Regions from separate parts of the Viridibacillus sp. FSL R5-0888 genome, predicted to be linked through region 1. Evidence: riboswitches for the same ligand, from Rfam matches in the RefSeq annotation. Region 1 holds a riboswitch; each other region holds the start of a gene.

The links. A riboswitch is a leader RNA that binds a small molecule or an ion and turns the genes downstream of it on or off. The one in region 1 is predicted to bind cobalamin.
Region 2: linked by a shared signal. The riboswitch ahead of MKY02_RS19285 (helical backbone metal receptor) and the one ahead of MKY02_RS11525 (energy-coupling factor ABC transporter permease) in region 1 are both predicted to bind cobalamin.
Region 3: linked by a shared signal. The riboswitch ahead of MKY02_RS14060 (Ig-like domain-containing protein) and the one ahead of MKY02_RS11525 (energy-coupling factor ABC transporter permease) in region 1 are both predicted to bind cobalamin.

Annotation. Positions count from the first base shown of each region.
Region 1 covers NZ_JBBPAU010000001.1:2,320,624-2,325,298, reverse strand. Annotated here, with positions in the region: gene MKY02_RS11540 (energy-coupling factor ABC transporter ATP-binding protein) at 1-690, opposite strand, end outside; gene cbiQ (cobalt ECF transporter T component CbiQ) at 683-1,477, opposite strand; gene MKY02_RS11530 (energy-coupling factor ABC transporter substrate-binding protein) at 1,479-1,781, opposite strand; gene MKY02_RS11525 (energy-coupling factor ABC transporter permease) at 1,778-2,539, opposite strand; cobalamin riboswitch at 2,741-2,924, opposite strand; cobalamin riboswitch at 3,169-3,358, shown strand; gene MKY02_RS11520 ((2Fe-2S) ferredoxin domain-containing protein) at 3,559-3,924, shown strand; gene cobJ (precorrin-3B C(17)-methyltransferase) at 3,953-4,675, shown strand, end outside.
Region 2 covers NZ_JBBPAU010000001.1:3,891,837-3,896,511, forward strand. Annotated here, with positions in the region: gene MKY02_RS19280 (FecCD family ABC transporter permease) at 1-828, opposite strand, end outside; gene MKY02_RS19285 (helical backbone metal receptor) at 837-1,793, opposite strand; cobalamin riboswitch at 1,921-2,110, opposite strand; gene argS (arginine--tRNA ligase) at 2,388-4,055, opposite strand; gene MKY02_RS19295 (DUF1934 domain-containing protein) at 4,055-4,495, opposite strand.
Region 3 covers NZ_JBBPAU010000001.1:2,815,399-2,820,073, reverse strand. Annotated here, with positions in the region: gene MKY02_RS14075 (CAP domain-containing protein) at 1-421, shown strand, start outside; gene MKY02_RS14070 (ABC transporter ATP-binding protein) at 559-1,338, shown strand; gene MKY02_RS14065 (DUF4083 family protein) at 1,408-1,587, opposite strand; cobalamin riboswitch at 1,832-2,010, shown strand; gene MKY02_RS14060 (Ig-like domain-containing protein) at 2,240-4,051, shown strand.

The DNA.
Region 1 (4,675 bases):
TTTAAAAACGGAGACAGGATCACCATGATATAGAATTTGTCCATCACTCATGACAATGATCTCATCAGCCCATTCATATGCAAAATGCACATCATGTGTCGATAAAATAATAGTTTTATGCGGTTTATGAATCGTATTTAAAAGTGACATGATTTGTTTAGAATAATATGCATCGAGACCTGCAGATGGTTCATCTAATATTAAGACATCGGGATTCATTGCTAAAACTCCAGCAATAGCAACACGTTTTTTCTGTCCTAAACTTAAAAAATGAATTGGTTTTTGTTGTAGGGCGATAACTTCAGTTTTTTGCATCGCCCAGTCAACTTGTTCAACTACTTTTTCTTTAGACCAGCCAAGATTAATTGGACCAAACGAGATATCCTGTTTTACAGTGCCAGAAAATAATTGAGAATCTGGATCTTGAAATACGATGCCTACTTGCTCTCGTAACTGTAATAAAGATTTGCGCCCATACTCCATCCGTTCTCCTTTAAAATATATCTCACCTGAAGTGGGTTGCAATATCCCATTTAAATGCTGAAATAATGTAGATTTACCAGCTCCGTTATTACCGAGTAGTGCAATTTTCTTACCTTTTTTTATAGAAAGAGAAAGCTCGTTTAATGCAATCGTCCCATCTTGATAGCTATGTGTAAGATGTTGTATGTCAAAAAAAAGCTCATCCATTTAGACTTCCTCCAAACTGAATATAAACAGAGACAATGCTAAAAGAAATGAGTCCAATTAATACCCAGTTTCTTTTAGAAAATGAATACTCACCCTCTAATAATTTTATATCTTCCGTATAGCACCGAGAATTCATTGCAATTATTAATTCTTTAGAACGTTGAAATACATGGACAAATAAAGTGGAAACAAGTAAACCTAATGAGTGGATACTTTGTTTCACAGTAAAATAACCAAGACGAGAATTTTGTGCTTGATGAATTTTAAGTGATGTTTCTAAAAAAACGAAAATGAAGCGATATGTTATTTCAGTTAATTCGATTAATAATGCTGGTACTTTCAGCTTACGTAATACATGTAAAATATCATGGATGGGTGTAGTCAATGTTAAGAAATATAAGCAACTAATACTACTTAGCACTGTAAAAAATAATTGGATTGCTGTCTCTACACTATTTTCTGTAATAAAAATATGAAATCCTAAAAATTCAGTTGTCCAAAGTGAAGAGGGGCTTAAGCTATGATTGCTTGAAACTGAAATTAATATTGTAAGCATACTCGATAATAGGAAAAAACTAGGCACTAATAATAACTTGAAATAATATTTAAAAGGAATTTTCGCACCTAAAATTGTAAAAGCACTCATCACAGTGAATGTGATGAGTGATACAAGTGTATCTTTCACAGTTAACGAAAATAACATCAGAAAAAAGGTGAATACCATTTTTTCTATTGGATGAATATGCTGCCAACGATTCATATAAGCATATTTATCAATAAGAAGCATCTTATATTTGACCCTCTTTGTTATTCACATTATCTTTGCGTTTGTATTTACCTCTTGTTAGACCAACAAAGTAACCGATAAAACCAGCACCAATGGCTGCTTGAAGGCAGAATAATAGACTTTCGATTTCACCACTTGGTGGCTCCCAAATACTTGAGAACCAAGGCTCATACGAAGCATTAATTTCGCCAATGGCAGCTTCAGCTTCACCATCAGCTCCTCCAAATTCAGCCCCTTTTTGAATGAAAAGAGGGAAAATAGCAAGAATGACAACGATTGAGATTAGTATTAAATTCTTTTTCATCGTTGTTCAGCTCCTTTTGTGAAGACGCGAAGTGCTTTTAGCTCAGCTACGTTGTATTTTTTTAAGAAATTCATAATGACCACAGTTAAAATACCTTCAGAAATAGCTAAAGGAATTTGCGTTAAAGCAAAAATACTACTAAATTTAGTGAAAGAGGCAGAGATTCCACCGATTTCAGAAGGGAATGCAAGTGCTAATTGAATAGAAGTGACAAGGTAAGTACCAAGATCACCTAAAGTTGCAGCCAAAAATACAGCAAATGCAAAGGATAAACCTGCTTTAGAAGCCCCTTTGTAAACAGCGTAAGCAATTAGTGGACCAACGACTGCCATTGAAAATGCGTTAGCACCAAGTGTTGTTAAGCCACCATGAGCTAAAAGCAATGATTGGAATAAAAGAACAATAAAACCTACAATACTCATTGCAAATGGCCCAAATAATACAGTTCCTAAACCTACACCAGTAGGGTGAGAACAACTACCAGTTACAGATGGGATTTTAAGTGCGGATAAAACAAAAGCAAAAGCACCAGATAAGCCAAGCATCATTTTAGTATCTGGATTTTCCTTAATTGTTTTACGTATTGAACGGAATCCAATTATCAAAAATGGAATTGTTACTGCCCACCAGAAGATAGCCCATTCTACAGGTAAGAATCCCTCCATAATGTGCATGGCAAATGCTTGATTTGGAACAATCATGACAAATGCTAAAAAATAAATCATTTTCCAGTTAAATATTGATTTTAACTTATTCATATTATTCTCCCTTTTATTTATGTATTTTTACTAGATATACAGTTATATACAAATAACACCTCCTATGAAATACCTCTCTGGATAGGGCGTACAGCCAGTTTGCAAATAAAAAAGCACTTCTTTCATAGAAAGAAGTGCGTGAAGGAAAAGTCATCAAAAAATAAGACTTACTCACTTTCACACCCATCCTCGTAGGTTGAAACAGTTCCTCACTTTATGGCAGGTCTCCTGGCTTAGAATCCTCATTTTGCTACAGCCTTCCCGTCTATTGACAGTGACATAATGTAGCAAAACTCCTCAACACAGTGGCGGGACCGCGTCGGATTAACACCGACTTCCCTTTTAAGTTAAACGCTAATTTAACACCATAAAGTTTATTGAATTGTTTGATTTCAGAATATAGTGTATCATGAGAATTTTCTTTCTACTAGATTTTTTTATGGAATTTTCAAAAATATTGAAATTGAGTAGTAAGGTAGATATAACTGTTTTTAATAACTTTATATAGGTGTAAATGTAGAATTTAAATTATGTCAAGATAATATTCATAAAAAAATCTATTTGAATCTAGTAAAATTTAGTATATGATAGTTACAGATTTAGAATTTACTGAATAATACAATTGAATATCAAATTTAAAAGTGCCGACATGTTTGGTTTATTGAACATGTAGGATAATAGGGAAATCGGTTAGAATCCGATGCAGCCCCCGCTACTGTAACGCTGATGAAATGATAACACTCACTGGTAAAATACTGGGAAGAGATCAAAGTAAAGTGACGCGTAAGCCAGGAAACCTGCTTTTATAATTATGAACGATACTTTTCGGAGGGAAAGGTGAAGGCTACAGTGGACGATGCTTATTTATTTTGATGTGTTGTCTGAATAATCTAGTTTTTAAACCTTAATTCTTTGAATTAAGGTTTTTTTATTTACCAAAATAAATAACTAGTTGCCAATTTACCCTATTTCCATAGATTTTTCATAAAAAATGATGAACACAGTATGGGAGGATCACGATGACAACTTGGAATTTAGAAAGAATGAAAAGCCATTTGCTCATTTGTAATGGTAGTAGCTGTTTGAAAAAGGGCGGCGAAGAAGTAACGCTGGCAGTAAGGGATGAGATTGCTAGGCTTGGGGTTGACGAACAAATACATACAACTCGAACTCGCTGTAATGGACGTTGCAAAGATGCCTGTGTCGTTATTGCGTATCCACAAGGTACTTGGTATCAAGCAGAATCTCCTGAAATTGGCCGTCAAATTGTTCGCGAATGTATGGATCAGCAAGTTGCACCTCATGTCGTCTACCAAACATTAAATGGCAACATGACGAAAAACCCTACATCAGGAGCGATTAAAGGTATTTCGAAAAACAAATAGTTAGATGTAACGAAAAGGAGATGTTTGAATGTCGCAACTTGGCAAACTTTATGTAGTTGGTTTTGGTCCAGGAGATTTTAAACATATTACAACTAGGGCAGTTGAAGCACTGCAAGAAAGTGATTTTATTATCGGTTATAAAACGTACGTTGAACTCATTCAAGATCTAATTGATAGTAATACATCTGTCATCAGTACCGGTATGACTGAAGAAGTTTCTCGGGCTCAAGAAGCCGTAAGACAAGCTGAAAATGGTAAAAAAGTAGCGGTCATTTCAAGTGGTGACTCAGGTGTGTACGGTATGGCCGGACTAGTTTATGAAGTGTTAATAGAAAAGGGATGGACAGAAGCAACCGGTGTTGAAATTGAAGTTATTCCTGGCATTTCCGCTATTAACTCTTGTGCTTCTTTACTTGGCGCACCGGTCATGCATGATTCATGTACGATCAGCTTAAGTGACCACCTAACTCCATGGGATTTAATAGCAAAACGTGTGGAAGCTGCGGCAATGGCGGATTTTGTAATAGCTCTTTACAACCCACGGAGTGGTCGTCGTACACGACAAATTGTCGAAACGCAACGTATTTTATTACAGTATCGTTCACCTGAAACACCAGTAGGTTTAGTGAAAAGCGCTTATCGTGATCGACAAAATATCATCATCACTAATTTAAAAGATATGTTAAATCATGATATTGGTATGTTAACGACAGTTGTCATCGGTAATTCATCGACATTTTTGTATGATAAT
Region 2 (4,675 bases), 1.6 Mb from region 1:
CGATAAAGGCAGCAAGTGACGATGATCTGCCCCAAATAAAAGTCGTGTCATATGCGGTACAACAAGTCCCACAAAGCCAATTGTTCCAGACACTGCAACTGCAGCACCTGTTAACATAGATCCGCCTATTAATATCAGAATTTTACTTTTCTTCACGTCAACGCCAAGATACTTGGCACGCTCTTCTCCAAATAACATCGCATTTAATTCACGACGGTTTAACCATAATAAAAATGAACCGATGAGTACAAAAGGCCACACCATCTTGACATATGGCCATCCACGCATTGAAACGCTCCCCATCAGCCACCCAATGATTTGCCTTAACTCATCACCTGTTAACGCAATTAACAATGAAATTAATGCACCTAAAAATGAACTAACGATAATCCCTGTTAAAATCAGCGTTTCCATTTTCATAGTTCGATCAACTAATCGTGCAAAAGCCATTACACCCATCATCGCCAATAAGGCCCCTAGCATGCTGAAGGCTGGTAATGTGTATATACCAAAAATAGGGGTCGAAATGCCGAAAAAGAGCGTCACCACAGCACCTACCGAGGCACCAGATGACACTCCTAACGTATACGGATCGGCGAGAGGATTTTTCAGCAATCCTTGGAAAGCAGCGCCCGCAATGGCCAGTGAGGCTCCTACTAACCCTGCAAGCACAACACGCGGCATGCGTATTTTCCACAATATATTCGTCGCTGTTGGATCCGCTGCCGTATTCCATAACGTACTAATTGGTACTTTTACAGAACCAATTGATACACCTAGCCAAATGCTAACAATTAAAATCACAAAGGCTATGGTGTACCCTAAAATGGTTTTCCTCACTCAAAAGCCTCTGGATATACTGCTTTTGCAATGACCTCTAATCCTTCAGCAAGACGAGGACCTGTACGGCTTGTTAAGTTCGCATCAACTTGAACAACTGCATCATTTTTAACAGCTGTGATACTATCAAATCCTTGGCGTTTTTTCACCTTCTCGACAATATTTTTCACATGGTTGTATTTCACAATAATTGTATCTGGATTACGTTTCACAATTTCCTCAGAGTCAATTTGGAACCAGCCTGTTTGATCTGCTGTGACGTTTTTAATATTAGCTAGATCAAACATTTCTTGCATAAATGTATCTTTACCCGCAGTGTAAATATTAGGTTCGTCTGTTGTTTCGACGAATGCTGATTTTTGTTTTACATCTTTCACTTTAACTTGTACTTCTTTTACTTTTGCTTTCATATCATCAGTAATCTTCTTAGCCTCATCTGCTTTACCTGTAATGTGGCCTATTTGTTCAATTGTTTTATACGTTTCATCAAAATTCTCAGCATTTTTTACAACGAAAACTTTCAATCCTGCATCACGTAATTGTTGGAGACCTGCTTCAGAAGTACCTAAAAGTGTTTCGTGTGCAAAAACAACTTCTGGATTTAAGCTAATAATTTTCTCGGCGTTAAATTCCATCCCACCGATTTTTTCTTTTTTCGTTGCCGCTTTAGGATAATCATCATTATCCGATACAGCAATAATTTCTTTTTCTAATCCTAACGCGAAAAGAATTTCTGTGTTACTTGGTACCAATGTAATAATGCTCTTTGGTGCTTCTGTAAATTTCACATCATTGCCAAGTGCATCAGTCTCTGTTAATGGATACCCTGCTACCTGTTGCTCTGTCGCTGATTCACTATTTTCCTTTTTCTTCGTATCTTCCGTTTGGCCACAGCCTACTAATACGCCTAGTGCTAAAACAAACACTAAACAAAATTGCCATATTTTCTTCATTTACATTTCCTCCTTGTTCATAAAAAAATCTCTCGTTTTACGACGAGAGATACGATGACAGTGAATATATACATAGCTGTACTAAAATGCACTTTTACTGACACCATTTCTATCCGCGTAGTTCTAATTGGTGGTCTCCATGTTGGTAGGTCTCCTGGCTCGTGATCACAGCTTGCCGTGCCTTCCCAAAGTGTTATACTTTAGTGACAAATTACGACTTACTCACACATACAGTGGCGGGACCGCGTCGGATTTACACCGACTTCCCTTTTCTCTTTACTGAATCAAAGTAAAGAACCATCATGTTTCACAATATACAATTGTTATTACATCGTGTTCAATTATACAGAAAATTAAATACTTGTCCAAGATGTTACTAGGCTTGGTGGAACTATTAGCAATAACACATTGTGACATGAATCGATGAAGTCTAGCTATTTTATCTTTAACTAGCGCAATTTTTTTCTTTCATTTGTTCTTTATAAAAACCAAAAGACTATTCCACACTTATTCAGTGAGAAATAGTCTTTTTATAAGTACCTCTTAGATTCACAAGCTTATTCAACCTCAGTAGCTAAAAGGGTATTTCTGTCATTACATTTTCTCAGGTGCTGATACGCCAATAAGTTTTAGTGCGTTGGCGATTGTAGTACGAACTGCTGTAATTAGAGATAAACGTGCTTCTGAGCGATCTTTGTTATCAGCATCTAATACTTTTTCAGCATTGTAGAAGCTGTGGAAAGTTGCTGCTAGTTCTTGAATGTAGTTAGTAATACGGTGTGGTGTGCGATTCTTCGCAGCATCCGCAACAACTTGTGGGAAGTCCCCTACTTTTTTCAAGACATCAATTTCTTTCTCTGCATTAAGAAGATTTAAATGTTCTTTAGATGCTGCTAATCCTTGTTCTTTTGCTTGGCGCAAGATTGAAGAAATACGAGCATGTGCATATTGTGCATAGTAAACAGGGTTTTCATTTGATTGCTTAACAGCTAGGTCAAGGTCAAAGTCCATATGTGAATCACCTGCACGCATTGCAAAGTTATAACGTACTGCGTCTAAGCCAACTTCTTCAACAAGTTCGCGTAAAGTAACCGCGTTACCTGTACGTTTACTCATTTTCACTTTTTCGCCGTCTTTCATTAAGTTCACCATTTGAATGATTTCAACTTCTAATGTGTCACGATCATAACCAAGTGCTTCGATTGCTGCTTTCATACGCGGGATATAGCCATGGTGGTCAGCTCCCCAAATGTTGATAAGTTTAGTGAATCCACGTTGAATTTTATCTTCATGGTATGAAATATCTGGTGTTAAATATGTGTAAGAGCCATCATTTTTTATAAGTACGCGATCTTTATCGTCGCCAAATGTTGTCGAGCGGAACCAAGTAGCGCCTTCTTCTTCAAATACATGACCATTCGCACGAAGTTTTTCTAGAGCCGTTTCAACTTTACCTGATTTATAAAGTGATGTCTCAGAATACCAAACGTCAAAGTCTACACGGAAGTTTGCTAAGTCTTTTTGTAATTTACCAAGCTCTAATTTCAAGCCATGCTCACGGAAAAATTCAAAGCGTCCTTCATCTGATTTACTTAGAATCGAATCACCAAACTCAGCAGCTAATTTACCTGCGATATCGATAATATCTTGACCATGATAACCGTCTTCAGGCATAGAAGCATCTAAGCCTAACGATTGTTTGTAGCGAGCTTCTAAAGATGCTGCTAAATTATTGATTTGATTACCTGCATCATTGATGTAGTATTCACGTGAGACATCATATCCTGCAAAGTCTAGAACGTTACATAATGAATCCCCTACAGATGCTCCTCGGGCATGTCCTAAATGAAGGTCACCAGTTGGGTTAGCTGATACAAATTCAACTTGTACTTTTTCATTAGCGCCAGCTTGTGAACGTCCATATTCTGTACCTTGCGCTAAAACAGTTGTGATTACTTCTGCCAAATAGTCTTTGCGTAGCACAATATTCATAAAACCAGGACCTGCGATGTCGATCTTCTCAATAGCAGTACCTGTAGTATCAAGGTTTTCAATAATAGATTCAGCGATTGCACGAGGTGGTTTTTTCGCTAATTTTGTAAGTTGCATAGCAATATTAGTTGCATAGTCGCCATTCGTCTTATCCTTTGGTGTTTCTAAGTGTATATTCAATGTTGATGTATCTTCTAAAAGACCTGCTTTTGATACTGCTGCAAGAAGCGCTTCTTTAATCGCGTGTTGCACTTGTTCTACTGCGTTCATTATTTTCCCTCCGAGTAATTAATTTCTAAAGTATAATCGCCTACTGATTGTCCACCAATGATTAAATCATAGTTTAAATAAAATCGTCCGCTCATTTTACTGTCATGCGGTTCGAATAGCATGTCCTTCGTATACGTCACGATTGGTAATGCACCGAATTCACTATCATAATGGCCGTTTTGTTCATGATTAAGTAAAAATGGCATACGCATTTTCACATCACCATTTCGAAGAATAACTGCCTCATTATTACCGAATTTTAAAGTTGAACGAATATGTTTATCTTCTTGAACTTCTTCATATTGTAAGTACGTTTGGTCCCTTTTTTGAACTATCGTACCTTCTGACCAAAGCTCATAAGTTTCAGCTGCTTCTGCTTCAGATTGTCGAATTGTCGTTTTTAACTTTAATTTTACGGGTGCTTTAAGTTCACTAGTCATACTTATGGGCCTCCGTTCCATTCTTTATATAACCTTCTTATTATAGGTTAGATTCGCTTGTTTTTTCAAGGTGTAAGTAAATTTAGGACAAACAGTGAATTCTTTAAAATCACACGCTCGAACTACCTTTTGTCGTTTTATAGCGAATGCATAATTATTTTCATTTTCCTTGTAAAATTG
Region 3 (4,675 bases), 490 kb from region 1:
ATTTGTCGACAGTTACATTGATTTAGGAAATAAAAAAATGCAAGATCAAATAGTTACTATTTTAAATAAAGAACGTGCAAAAAAGAAACTGAAACCTTTAAAACAAGATCCTAAGCTTACAAAGCTAGCGATCATTCGTTCATTAGATATGGAGAAAAATCGCTATTTTAGTCATACAAGTCCAACTTATGGAAGCTGGTCTAACCTCCTGAAAGGGTCAGGTTATAACACATATGCATCAGGTGAGAATATTGCAGCAGGTTATTCTACTGCAACAAGCTTTATGAATGGTTGGATGAATTCCCCTGGTCACAGAGCAAATATACTATCACCTAATTATCAAAAAGTTGGAATAGGTATTGTTGTTTCAGGTAAAAACGCTCAATATCCAACATATGGAACTCAAATTTTTGCAAAATAGCTATAACCCCCCCTCTTGTCTAACCACATGAGGGGTTTTCTATTTGGAGAACTTCTTAACAATTTTCTCACTCTCAACCTCTTGTTTAGTGAATATTCAGTTATAATGAAATGAATATCTATAAAGGGGTTTTTGAAATGGTATTACATATGAAAGAGGTATGTTTGAAACGAGAAGGGCAATGGATTCTAGAAAATATTAATTGGCAAATAGAAAAAGGGGAGCATTGGGTATTGTACGGTTTAAATGGAGCCGGCAAATCAGCTTTGTTGAATATGCTATGTTCTTATTATTTTCCGACAAAGGGTGATTTAAAGGTAGTAGGAAGAACATTTGGGAAATCCGTTTTAGGAGAAGAGCTTAGAAGGAAGATTGGCCTCGTATCATCAGGACTTCAACAAAAATTAAATCCCAATGATAGTGCATTTGAAATCGTTCTTTCAGGTGCTTTTGCTTCGATTGGTCTATATGAAAAGCCAACACCGGTTATTCGGGAAAAGGCAATAAGTATATTGAAAAAACTAGGGAGTATTGAATACGCCGATCGTGATTATCAAACTTTATCGCAAGGAGAAAAGCAAAGAATATTGATTGGTCGTGCCTTAATGGATGATCCAGAGTTACTCATATTAGACGAGCCTGCTACTGGGTTTGACTTCATAGCTAGAGAACAATTGTTAAAAACAATTGGTGAAATTGCAGCTTTAGAAAGCGGACCAACAATAATCTATGTCACACATCATATTGAAGAAATTCTACCGGTTTTTCAGAAAACATTATTATTAAAAAAGGGCCAAGTATTTGCTTCTGGAAGTACAATCGATATGCTAACAAGTGAAAAGCTTTCTTCATTTTTCGATATTCCAGTAGAAGTTATTTGGTACAATAATCGTCCATTATTATCAAAGCGGGATTAAATGAACTTAAAAACTAACTGTTGAATTTAGTATTAGATACAACAGCTAGTTTTGTATTTTGAATAATAATTATTTAGACTGCTTTTCCAATAACATGATAATCTTATCCAATTTTTCATTTAGTTCGGTAGATTCATTCTTAGGAGTTGTATTTATAATGATTCTTCTAATAAATAGCATAAAAGAAATCGTACCTAATATCATTAAAGCAATGACAATAATTATTAGCATATCTCCAACATTAAACAATTCATCCCTCCTTCAACCATACATGCTTTTAAAAAGGATATTAATTCAATTTTAACATGTGTAACAGGAATTATGTGATTAACATATTAAAAGATTCATCGATAAATACAATTTTGAAATAAATACACATACGTTTCTTTCTTTATTTGTATAATTATTTGATGTGTTATGAGTAAAATATCAAAAACTAATCATAATGCGATAGATTAATTTCCAATATTATGATAAGTTTATATTAAGTGAATATTGTATGCCAGAATTAGATGTAGTACATACATAAAAGGGAATTCGGTGAAATGCCGAAGCTGTATCCGCAACTGTAAATGCTGATGAAATAAGGAAATACCACTGTTTTATACGGGAAGGTCCTTAAAGTAAATTGATGCATAAGCCAGGAGACCTATCTAATTCATAGCGTATATCTACTCTTCGGAATAAAGTGAGATTACGGCAAAACAATCTATATTAGACAATACTGTTGTCCTATATTTCTTTGTATTTATGCTATTTCTCTATGGAGAAATAGCTTTTTTCATTGTTAAGAACTTTTAATTTCCAACATTTAATATATGAGTAAGAGTTAAATAGTCGACTAGCATGAAAAAGCCGAATTCCGAATCCAACAAATCTAAATAAAATCGGAGGAATTCAAATGTTAAAACGTTCATCTAGTATGGTGTTAGCTTTTGTTATGCTACTATCACTATTATCGCCGTTTACAGCTCAAGCTGAAAATAATATGGTAGTAAACAATGAAGACCATACTTCTCAAACAACATCACCACAAGTAATCAAAGAAAAACTAGTGAACTCTTTAGAGAAGGCAAAACAATATTATATTATAAACAACCAAACTATTAGTTCTAGAGTAATCAGTTCCCACAGTGGCTACTGGTCATTATCCGCAATGTATGCACTAGGCATGGATATTAAAAACTACAAGTGGGCAGAGGGCTCAGAAGTTACTAGTGAACAATCTTATTGGATGAAACCAAAAGCGGCTACTTCAAGCACTTCAAATGAAGACGCAGGTACTATTATTGGTGCATATATTCTAGGATTAGATCCAACAAATCTTGGACAACGCAACATTGTTGAAGATTTACAAAACAAACAAAAGGCTGATGGTAGTTTTTTCACAGCATACGGTGAATCTTGGGCATCAATTGCGCTAGGCTTAGCAAATGCAGACTATGATAAAGCCAAACATTTAGAAGTAATTTTAAAGAAACAAAATAATTCAGGATTATTCTCTGGATTTGGTTCATCTGATGACTTAGATGTAACAGGTTGGAATTTAACTGCATTAACGTTATTAAATAATACTGATAAGTCCAATGAAACAATTAACGAGTCTATTAAAAAAGCAGTAGATGGTATTCATGCAAAATATCAAAAAGATGGTTTTGTAGATAATTCAAACTCAATGGCAAGTATTATTATGGGACTAGCTACAGCTGGAGAAGATTTAACAGCTGACAAATGGAGCTATGAAAAAGACGGTAAAAAAGTTAACATTCTTGAAAAAATGATTGATGATTATCAATTAGAAGATGGTTCGTTTAAATGGATGATTAAAGATTCTAAAACAAACTTAATGGCTACTGAACAAGTAATCATTGCGTTAGCAGACGCATTGAATGGAAAATCAACATTTGCGAGATTAGCAGCTGGTGAAATACCAGATACTAATCCACCAGTGGAAAATCCAGATACTGAGGGCCCAACTGAACTTACAGTGGGAACAATTTCAAACAAAACAACATCAGTAACAGGAACAACAGAAGCATATGCAACAGTCTCAATATACAATGGAACTAAACCTCTAACATCAACAAAAGCTAACAATAAAGGAACTTTCGCGTTAAAGATTCCTGCACAAAAGGCGAATGTGAAATTAGTAGTAAAGACTACAGATGAGACTGGCAATGCTGGTGTAACAAAAACAATTACTGTACTAGATAAAATTGGACCAACAAAACTTATAGTAGGAACAATTTCAAACAAAGCAACTACTGTAAAAGGGACTACAGAAGCTAAAGCAACAGTTTCTATTTATAAAGGCTCTAAACTACTTACATCAACAAAGGCAAGTAGCAAAGGTAACTATACGCTGAAGATTACAAAACAAAAAGCAAACGTAAAATTAGTCGTAAAAACGAAAGATACAGTAGGTAATAAAGGCGTATCAAAAACAATTATTGTAAAAGATAAAATTGCACCAAAAAAACCAACAGTATCTAAAATCACATCGAAAACTACAAAAGTAAAAGGTATAACTGAAGCAAAAGCAACAATTACAATCTACAATAGTAAACATAAAAAAATTGGCTCAGCTAAAGCATCAAGCAAAGGAAATTTCAGTGTGAAAATCAAAAAACAAAAAGCAAATACTAAACTATCAATTTATGCGAAGGATCTAGCAGGAAATAAAAGTAGCAAACTTAGCGTGAAAGTGAAGTAACGGTAGTATGAAAAGGGGCTGTCCAGAAAGTCGGTGAATACCGGCCTTTGAGGGTAGCCCTATTTCTTTATAATTGAATCTGTTTAACTTGATTGTTGTTTTTGGCTAATTAAGAAGCATATTCAACTTAAAGCTTATTTGGCTTGATCTCTATAGATAATGAGAAATTGATCGCAACGAAATATCTTCGAAATTATTAAAGTGATACAATTGCATTTGATACAGATGAACAAAGCCTAAAAATGTTTTTGATTGAAAGAAGTTTAAATTACCTAAATATAAAGGTTTTTGAAAAATTTTATAGAATAGTTCTCTTAGTGCAATACCTAAAAGGAGTTGAGTATTTGATTACCATTTTAGAGAACATTATGGAATTAGCTTTCTTATTAATATTCATTTCTAGCGCAATTTATTGTAGGCATCTTAAATTAACTAAGTGGAAAAGAAGACTTTCTAAAGGCGAAATGACAATGTATATAATTACTTCAATTGCACTTCCAATGTACGCAATTACTTATTTTATTCTCCTTCTTGGAACATAAAATATGCTGTACGATCTTATTCGTTAATTTAACAAAAGAACGAGTTTATTTAAACATTCAAATCACGATAAAAGGTATAGAT